3 regions of the Paenibacillus sp. MABNR03 genome follow, and region 2 is predicted to be linked to each of the others. Evidence: riboswitches for the same ligand, from Rfam matches in the RefSeq annotation. Region 2 holds a riboswitch; each other region holds the start of a gene.
The links. Region 2 has a riboswitch for ZMP and ZTP ahead of AAIH57_RS04105 (bifunctional 5,10-methylenetetrahydrofolate dehydrogenase/5,10-methenyltetrahydrofolate cyclohydrolase). Riboswitches for the same ligand answer to the same signal wherever they lie in the genome.

Region 1 (3,277 bases), on a different contig from region 2:
CCCTTTAACACCCGTGTGCTTACATCTCTGCTTCCTATCCGAATCTCTCGCTTAAAGGAAATGTTCCATTCAGCCGGGATCTTTGGAATAATGGAAGCGCAAGGTTATCTCCCGTCATGTTTGTGTCCTTGTCCGCATATCGTGTACAAGAACCTTTACGTGACTTGGGGGTATGGGGATGTGGGATGTATCTGCCCATTTGGGGCAGTTGGTAACCATTTTGATCATGGCCGTCGCTCTGGGGCTGGATGCCTTCTCGCTTGGCATTGGGATAGGCATGAAAGGCATTCGTTTACGCGACGTGCTGCGAATCAGCTTTGTCACAGCCCTGTTCCATGTCATCATGCCGCTGATCGGTATGTATACGGGGAAATACGTCAGTTCTCTCCTTGGGGACATTACGACGTATGCTGCAGGCGGGCTGCTCGTTTTGCTCGGTGGTCACATGATTTTGAATGCGTTCCGTGAAGGAGACACAAAGCTGGTGGATCACCGATCCATGCTGGGTGTAATTTTGTTTTCGCTCAGTGTAAGTGTGGATTCATTTTCCGTTGGCGTGTCACTCGGCATGTTTAGCAGCGATCTGGTACTGACTGTACTGGCTTTCGGCGCGTGTGGCGGAATCATGTCCGTGATGGGACTGCTGCTGGGAAGACGAGTGAGTCAAAACCTTGGCGATTATGGCGAAGCCATTGGTGGAGCCATTCTGCTCGCTTTTGGGCTATTGTTTATATTTTAAAACAGCCATTCACGCGGAATGCTTGCAGCATTGTGCAGTCATACCTATTTTCTTTCAATTTGCTTCGTTTAAAATTAAAATATGGCATCATTCGACAACATTTGCGAAATGGGGAGGCTATCACAATGAAACATATTTTGTTTGTATGTACAGGGAATACGTGCCGCAGCCCCATGGCGGAGGGGCTTTTACGCAAGCTGGCTTCAGAACGGGGCATTCAGGTAGAGGTTCGTTCTGCTGGTGTAGCAGCAACAACCGGTATGCCGATTTCCCGTCATGCCGAAGCCGTATTAAGAGATCATCAAGTGGAGGGACCTGCACATTCCACGCAGCTTAGTGCGAGCCTCATTGGATGGGCCGATCTGATCCTTACATTGACGCGAAGCCACAAGCAGCATGTAATGCAGGTTTTCCCGGATTCGGTCCACAAGACGTATACCCTGAAAGAGTATGTGGAAAATGATGAGCAGGTTCTGAATGATCTTCAGGAACTGGACAGCCTGTTTGCGACACTGGAGCTGAAACGTGCACTGGGTCAGGAGATTCTGGCGTCAGAGCGTGAGCGCGTGATTGAGATCCGCCAACGCATTCCGAGCTTTGATATATCCGACCCGTTCGGCGGCAGTCGTGACGATTATAATATAGCTGCGGCAGAGATCAGGACCGCACTGGATCGGCTTCTGGACAAGTTGGGATAAACCGGTGCTGTGCGGGGAAATGTAATTGGGCGGTAACGATCGAATCTTAAGACTCCGTTTCCTATGAAAAAAACGAACATGTGGTGTAAAATACCCGTTGATTTTAGACGCAGGTTGTTTTATGATGAAGGGGAAAACAGGGATCCGGTGTAACTGGCGACGAAGTGGGCACAACCACAATGGAGCACCGGAACAAACGGCCGGTCGCCTGGGCAAAAGAGCAATTCTGCGGTACCCGCAGACTGCTCTTTTTTTCGTCTTTCATCTGATTATTCGCTATAATAGTACCTGAAATGCCGTGCATGAATACAAAATCGGGCAGCCGTGAGGAAGTCAGGCATGATTTTATCGGGAGGCGATAGGATGACTATTGAGTTAGATTCGGAACAACCCGGATTGCAGGAACAGACCGCATCCATTCTGCGAGAACTGGCACATGCCGGACAGCTTGGGCCTGGACAGATCGTGGTAATCGGTACAAGTACAAGTGAAGTCGCAGGCCAGAAAATTGGTACAAGTGGTGCGATTGAAGTGGCACAGCAGCTTCTTGCGGGTATCCGCGAGGTGCAGCAGGAATTTGGCTTCGAGCCTGTGTTCCAGTGCTGTGAACATTTAAACCGTGCGCTGGTGATGGAGCGTTCTTTGCTCACACGTCTTGGTTTGACCGAGGTGGGGGCCGTACCCGTTCCCAAGGCAGGCGGTTCCATGGCATCCGCAGCATATCGCTCGCTGAGTGATCCCTGCCTGGCCGAACATGTGCAGGCTCACGCGGGAATGGATATTGGGGAAACGATGATTGGCATGCATTTACGGCATGTGGCAGTCCCGTTCCGTACAGCACTTCGCTACATCGGGGAAGCCCGTGTAACGACAGCCTTGACCCGTCCGAAGTTGATTGGCGGCGAACGCGCGGTGTATCGTATGGAAGAGCAACCAGATTCGACATTTTGCGACTAAAATCTTCAACCAACTATAAAGCGAAACTGAAAGGTTACACTCCTAACTCCGATTGCAAAACCATCTTCCGATCGCTGTTATCCCCAGATTTTTTTGAATCCCCTTTAAAGGGGAAATCCGGTGATAAAGGGGAAATCCGGTGATAAAGGCGAACACTTCGTTTCTCTAGATTGGTCCTGCACTCTCCGTTTTCGTGTAAACATTAATTTCGCTTTATAACTTCACTTATACCTGGGAGGAATTTAAACATGGAACAATTGCGCAAGAATGACCCTGCAGTACTAGAAGCGATGAATCTTGAACTGAAACGTCAACAGAACAACATTGAGCTGATTGCATCCGAGAACATCGTAAGTGAAGCGGTAATTGAGGCACTTGGATCTGTACTGACGAACAAGTACGCTGAAGGATACCCAGGCAAACGTTATTATGGTGGCTGCGAGCACGTGGATGTCGTGGAAGATATCGCACGTGACCGCGCGAAGGAGCTGTTTGGTGCTGAGCATGTGAACGTGCAGCCTCACTCCGGAGCACAAGCGAATATGGCAGTGTACCTTGCAGCCCTGAAACCTGGCGACACGGTACTGGGCATGAACCTTGCTCATGGTGGACACCTGACTCACGGCAGCCCGGTGAATGCATCCGGTTTGCTGTACAATTTCGTGGCTTATGGCGTACAGGAAGATACGTTCCTGATCGATTATGATGAAGTGCGCAAAGCGGCATTTAAGCATCGCCCTCGTCTGATCGTTGCAGGTGCAAGCGCATATCCGCGTACCATTGATTTTGAAAAACTGGCTTCCATCGCCAATGACGTAGGCGCATTGTTCATGGTGGACATGGCCCACATTGCAGGACTGGTTGCAGCCGGATTGCATCCGAG
Region 2 (3,277 bases):
TATGATTTCATCCAATGCAGCACGATAAAGTCCATCTAGACTGTTTATTGCCTCAGCATCTGTAGACCTGCCTGAACAAGCTGATGTCAGAGAAACTGCTACACAAACCAAAACACAATATAATAGCTTTTTCTGTATAATATTCCCCTCCTAGTATTTCATTATTTAAATAACGGAACTCATGATGTACTTGTTGCAAAAACAAAAAAGCAGTCCCTAAGGACTGCCCACTCAGACTACATTTTCACTTCAAGAGTAAACTGCTCCAGCTCTTCTTCGGCTTCACGCAGCAAATCCAATAACTGATCTGCGTATTCTCCAAGGACTGCCCTGCTGGCCTCAAAATGAAGCCATTGAATGGTAAGCGGCATTGAAATATAACCCGTCACACCATCCCACAACGCATCCAAATTGCGTCCATAAGATTCTCCTAATCCTAGCTTCGCCTGAAGAATGTCATGTAATTCTTCTTTTCCATGAATGTCACTTCCATTAATAATTACTTTTTTCATACCATCCTACCTTTGGTCATTTGATTTGTTCAAACGTGCGATAATGATCGGTTGTTTTATAGATTAAGCCATCACTGGAGTATAGAATTCGGTCGCTTCCCCGGGTTCCTCCTGAATAATTAATATCTGCTTCATACCAGGTCCTCCCTTTTTTCTTGGGCAGCAACCCTTCACGATTCTGAAATACATCACCGCCGATACTTTTGCCTGGAGCGACGGTTTGCAGATTGCCTTCACTTGGTTCCCAACCCAGAGCTCTGGCTTCTTTCTTCGTTATATAATTTTCCGGAAGTTCTTGATGGTCGATGATATAATTGGCAACTTCATCAAATTGGGTCAGGACAGCATTCTCCTGAGCAGGATCATCCAATGGAATCGATTCAAGCGAACAACCTGCGAACAGCATGGTTGCCAGAATAATAAGTAACGTGCCTAACCATTTTTTAATAAGCATTGCGATTTGTCTCCTTTTGATCTTTTCATCGCTCCCATTGTGCTGTGATTGCAGTGACGTGAGCTAATTTATGAACTGTTTTACCATCCATTCCCTTTCATCAGCATCGCTCATTCAGGATCATGGTACAAAAAAGTATATACCAATCAAAAGTATTGAACAATTTTTCAAATTGAAGTACGATCAGATTAATATTGTAATGGTCGTATGTAACTGGCGAACACGGTGAACCGTGAGGGAGCATATGATTCTAATCAGCCGTACGCCTGGGCAGAGGTAAGGAATCTTTATTTCCTTGCCTCTTTTTAGTTGGAAAGGGCGATGAACAAGATGACTACAGATCAACTCATTTTAAATGGACAAACGGTAGCGGACTTTATGAAGGAAGAAATGGTAGCAAAAGTTGCAATGATTAAGGAGAAAGGCATCCTCCCTTGTCTCGCTACTATTCTGGTCGGCAATGACCCTTCCTCAGAAACGTACGTACGCATGAAAGGAAATGCATGTGCCCGTTTAGGTGTACACTCCATTAAGGTCGTTCTGCCGGCTGAAACGACAACAGAGGAATTAATTCAAGAAATAAACAAATTAAACGCAGACCACTCCGTACATGGCATTCTGTTACAGCACCCTGTGCCGTATCATATCAACGAAAGAGCCGCTTTTGATGCAATCAGCATTGAGAAAGACGTTGATGGCGTTACGACCCAAGGCTATGCGTTAAATGCTTTTGGGGCAGCCGCGTTCCCTTCCTGTACTCCACAGGCGATTATCCGTATTCTGGATTTCTATAGGATTCAAATCGAAGGCAAACATGCCGTTGTCATTGGTAGAAGCCCAATCTTGGGCAAGCCTGTTTCAGCCATGTTACTAAACCGAAATGCAACGGTGACGACCTGTCACTCCAAAACCGTCAATCTGGACGAAATTGTGAGGTTAGGGGATATTGTGATTGCTGCTGTTGGCAAACCGTTGTTTGTAAAAGGCAGCTGGATTAAACCTGGCGCTGTTGTGATCGATGCCGGCTACAATAAAGGTAACGTCGGTGATGTGGACTATGTATCCTGCTTGGAGCAGTCATCTGCCATTACACCAGTACCAGGTGGAGTTGGCCCCGTGACTATTGCTACGCTTATTGAACACACAATCCAGTCAGCTTATATGCAATCTGAAAGATCATAGTCGTTATAACAGCACCCAAGCCCACTCTGTCTGATGAGGGGCCTGTGTGCTCTTCTTTTATTTTCTTGTGGAAGAATATTAGCTCGTGACTACACTTTTTGGTGGCAAGTTCTGGTGTGATCGTCAATTCCTCTGGTTTTTCACACGCTCTTATCCTCCCTACGATTTTACATATTGCAAAATAGCCGTCGCTGCACGGATTCGCAAGTCTGCATCTTCACTTTGCAATGCTTCTTTCAAAACATCGAGAGCTTGCTGAATGATCCTTTCATCTACCCTAACGGTATCTTGAACTGACATTTCAGTTTTGGGAGCTATCGAAAGCCATGGGTCCAGTTGAGCCTGTGACAAGGGATGATCGAATTTTACAACAATAGAAGAATCATTAAGCAGTGCACGTACTTTGTCATTTATCGCGGTCAGAGGAATACGCCCCAACCAGGTAACTCCTCGCCGGTGACATATCAAGTCTTCACCCGTGCCCGAGGAATCATCATAAAAATAATCACCCACATCCCCAACGTATACCCACTCATCATCGTCTATCAAGATAAAGTCCCCATCCTGCATGATATTTACAAAAGTATGGAGAGTATCCATTGTCCGGTTCAGCTCCATTTCATTAAGCGCATAGCGTTGTACGAGTTGCTCTCTCCATTCTTCAGAAGACATTTGCTCGAGATCCCCTGTAGCTGGCCAAACGATACCGATAAAGTTATTCTCCAGAAACGAAGTAGTTCTATCCACTCCGTGTAATGTAGATTGTATATGATATAGGTTCATACTAATCACTCCTCGCCCAAATCCTTAATGTAGTCTAATTGAAAACTCACAGAAGTATTACAATGTTCCACTCAAAAAGTCATTACGTTTTCATTTCCCGGAAATGAGTTCGTATATTACCTTGGTCTCTACATTATAGATGGTTCATTTTTGTTTGACTATTGGCCCGATCGCTCAAAGTTGCAACCCAAAAATCAGCCAGACCTCCTTTGCTAAGGTTGCCAGATGATGAGGATTAAGCACGATTAACAAACCAAAGGAACTGCGACATCGCAGTTCCTTTGGTTTTGCTATATATCTAACACATCTCCTTATGAATTCTTGCTCCTTGGTGATTCGGCTCCAA
Region 3 (3,277 bases), on a different contig from region 2:
ATTTTGACGCGTTAATGGAAGTTCGCCGGCAAGTCGAGGATAGCGGAGTGTACGTTCCGGACGGCGACTATAACTTCCTGCTCTGGACCTTGCTGCCCAAGAACGTCGAGGAGCAATCTTGGCGGAGCATGCCGGCGGGCGAAAGCTTCGATGCGGTCGCACCAATGCGAAAGGACGGAGGTCAGTATATTGCCTATGCGGCGTTAAACCGGAGCCACAATGCCGATCCGGGTTTTGATTTGAGTAGTTACGTCACCTTCGGTCCGTCGCTCCGCTACGTCGAAGACACTCCCTTATACTTGTGGCAATTCAATACTTACTGGAGCGACCGCCAGATGGATTGGCGTTTCCTGGAATACCGGAATGTCGAGATTTGTCATGCGTTCCAACAAGGGGAACTGCCCGACAACGAAGAGAACGCCGAGCAATACTCGTTCCTGCTGGAGAAGGGGTACATCCGCAAGACGGAGGAGGGGTACAAGTTCAATGCGGTTTGGATCGACTCTCCGCAAACGTTGGATCGGTTGAACAAGGCAATGCCGGATTTGTCCGCTCTGTATGCGCCTGCTGTCGGCAAGCTCTACGACAAAATGCTCAACCTGTTCCTGCAAAATCAGCCGAAGCATTTGGAGCCGCAGCTTGCTTACATGGTGAGAGGCAACACCGGCGGAGGCCGGCTGGTCGCTTATATTTTGAAGCATTTGATCGATAACGGGAAGTTGAAACCGCCGTTGCCGCACCAGCAGAAGACGATTTCAACCTGGATGGGGCCGGTCAAGTAAGTCGGTTCGGAAATGTATACGAAGAATGGCCGTTCCCGGTCGGTGGCCATTTTTACACAAAACTCTGTCTTTCCACTCTGTCTGTCCAGCGAAGTGATTAGGACATCGCTATTTCACCACGGCCCCCTCCTGAACATATGAAAATGATTAAAAACTACCCATGACGCATGTGCGTCATGGGTAGTGCTGTTGTTACCAGAAGAAATTAGTTGAATTTTCATGAATATACCAGAGTAGATTTGGCGTATTTCTTTCATTTGATTTTCTGCAGCTCTTAAACCGTCGCTATACATAATGGGTAGACGATACACCATTAATACCCGCATAAATTATTCTCACATCATAATCTGCTAATTCTTTTATTAATGTCTTCTGGAAAAGCCACGTAGTCAACAACTACATCATAGCCAGAATCCATCAAATTCTTTGTCAAACTGAATATGTTTTTCCAGGTCAAGTCGTTTGTTTCTTTATCTAACCAGGGTTTACCTCGTCCTTTAACTGGAAGATGACTAACATCATCTTCAGAAATATACGCATTTTTATTCAGGGCTTGAACTAGCATTTTTGAAGTTGTGGATTTCCCCACTTCTGCCGGGAAACCTGCTGCGCCCAATAGCAAAGCCCCTGTACAAATAGAAATCTTATACGGTACGTACTCTGCCGTTCGGACCCAGCCCAAGAAATCCTCATCAAATCGAAGCGTTCTAGTTGATAATCCACCGGGAAAAACACTAGATCAAAATCACCTAGATCAGGTAACACTTCGTCGGATTTCATTTTCAACCCCCGATCATCTGTAATTTCATCCTTGTCTGCACAGAATGTCCATGATACGTTTTCCTTCGTTTTTAGAATCACTAGCCAAGTCACCGCTTCATAAAATCCAGCAAAGTCCATGCTTGTCATTCCATCGAATAACACAAACGCCATTTTCATTGCCGCCACCATTCCTTTCATTCCTTGAATAATAAATAAAGTGTTTGATCAAGAGATCAAACACTTCGCCCAGGCGTACGGCATATAAAATATGTGCCACCCCGGTTCACTCCACGTTTACGCCAGTTACACATATCAGATATTTAACACTAAGTATACATGACATCTTTTTTATTTGTAATTATATGGAATTTTTACACGCTTTCACTTTTATCTGGTTTTGATCTCGAGCTTAATTCCTATCTTGAAACATTTATTTCTAGACAATCTGCTTTCACTCCTTACAGTATTCGAAGATTCTGCAAATTAAGATAAGCATATTTATTTTCCTACATTTTGTTGAACTAACCTGCCCGTTAGCTGAGTAAATACATCAATCCAGCAACTGCAAACGAGCAGACACCTGCTAAAGCAGACCATGTCGCAACTTTCTTCTTTATTTTACGGTCTTCCTTAGACTCTGAATAAAAATTACCTCTTTGTTGGTAACCAGTCGTCCATGCTCCAATGCAAAGTCCAGAAACAAAAATGAGAATGATCCCTAGATAAATAAAAAAATTCATATTTCATCTTCCTTCCCAATCACCCTAGTTTTTAATAAAACGTTTATTACAGGGAAAGGTTGCAAGCGAAGAAGTGAAGTTCTATTTACATTAACCTGCCTGTTAGTTTAACGAAAAAGACAGCCGATCAACTTGCTGGCTGTCTAAATTTAATTATCATACATCGTCATAATCGGGACTCACGGCAAACTTATGCTTCTAAATACATTTAAAATATCACGAATCTCCAAATATTCTTATGGGTAAATATATGATCGGTGGTGTTGTGTGGTCTTCAGTTTAATTAACAGAGGTACCAACGTTATAGATTTATAGTTTTTCCGCATCAGTTAAATCCTAATTCATATGGAATTATTTTTTTATGTTTCCGCTACTAGTTCCTTTACTTTTGATTTAAAAACACTCCATTTTAAATCATCCCCTACCCCATAGTTCCACCCACTTGAACGGAGTTTATCGCCTAAATAAATGAAATTAAAGCGTTGTTCATCGTTTAAAATAACATCAAAAGTTTCTTCACTATACTTAAACTTATACAAGTACTCGTGCAATTCCCAGAGGATATCTTCTTTATTCTTGTCTTCCTCCATTACATGGCTCAAGAGAATTGAATCAATGGCATCATCAAGCTTCTGTGTAACAAGAGGCTCGTTCTTCCAATTATTATCTATCTGGTACTGTATAGTCTCTTCCAGTTGAGCTAAATCTCTGTAAATGTTTGAATTCAATAATTCATATTTAATATCTTGTTTCCTGCTTGCACGTTCATGATTTTGAAAAAACGCCAAATTTCCGAACAGTGACACCACGAGGAGTACTTTAATCCAGTCTGTTTTTTTCATATTACCTCCATCGTTCATACGTTCATTTTAGGCGATCAGTCTCTGTAACCGATCATTTTTTAATATAATTAGATGGGACCATCTGAAATGTCTATAGCAAACCAACCTGTCCGTTAGTTGCACTAATGCATCTGATCAGGTTGGTCAACTA

Region 1: it holds a riboswitch for ZMP and ZTP, as region 2 does, so the genes downstream of both, AAIH57_RS22225 (TIGR01440 family protein) here and AAIH57_RS04105 (bifunctional 5,10-methylenetetrahydrofolate dehydrogenase/5,10-methenyltetrahydrofolate cyclohydrolase) in region 2, are expected to answer to the same signal.
Region 3: it holds a riboswitch for ZMP and ZTP, as region 2 does, so the genes downstream of both, AAIH57_RS12735 (hypothetical protein) here and AAIH57_RS04105 (bifunctional 5,10-methylenetetrahydrofolate dehydrogenase/5,10-methenyltetrahydrofolate cyclohydrolase) in region 2, are expected to answer to the same signal.

What each region holds. Positions count from the first base shown of each region.
Region 1 is NZ_JBCIYR010000004.1:566,270-569,546, forward strand. It holds gene AAIH57_RS22215 (manganese efflux pump MntP family protein) at 179-739, shown strand; gene AAIH57_RS22220 (low molecular weight protein arginine phosphatase) at 865-1,437, shown strand; ZMP/ZTP riboswitch at 1,577-1,658, shown strand; gene AAIH57_RS22225 (TIGR01440 family protein) at 1,801-2,394, shown strand; gene glyA (serine hydroxymethyltransferase) at 2,643-3,277, shown strand, end outside.
Region 2 is NZ_JBCIYR010000001.1:955,550-958,826, reverse strand. It holds gene AAIH57_RS04115 (barstar family protein) at 237-512, opposite strand; gene AAIH57_RS04110 (ribonuclease domain-containing protein) at 529-966, opposite strand; ZMP/ZTP riboswitch at 1,166-1,245, shown strand; gene AAIH57_RS04105 (bifunctional 5,10-methylenetetrahydrofolate dehydrogenase/5,10-methenyltetrahydrofolate cyclohydrolase) at 1,297-2,148, shown strand; gene AAIH57_RS04100 (hypothetical protein) at 2,308-2,931, opposite strand; gene AAIH57_RS04095 (DUF5107 domain-containing protein) at 3,230-3,277, opposite strand, start outside.
Region 3 is NZ_JBCIYR010000002.1:898,620-901,896, reverse strand. It holds gene AAIH57_RS12740 (RNA polymerase sigma factor) at 1-782, shown strand, start outside; gene AAIH57_RS12735 (hypothetical protein) at 1,123-1,398, opposite strand; ZMP/ZTP riboswitch at 1,782-1,861, opposite strand; gene AAIH57_RS12730 (DUF5316 family protein) at 2,078-2,284, opposite strand; gene AAIH57_RS12725 (hypothetical protein) at 2,644-3,126, opposite strand.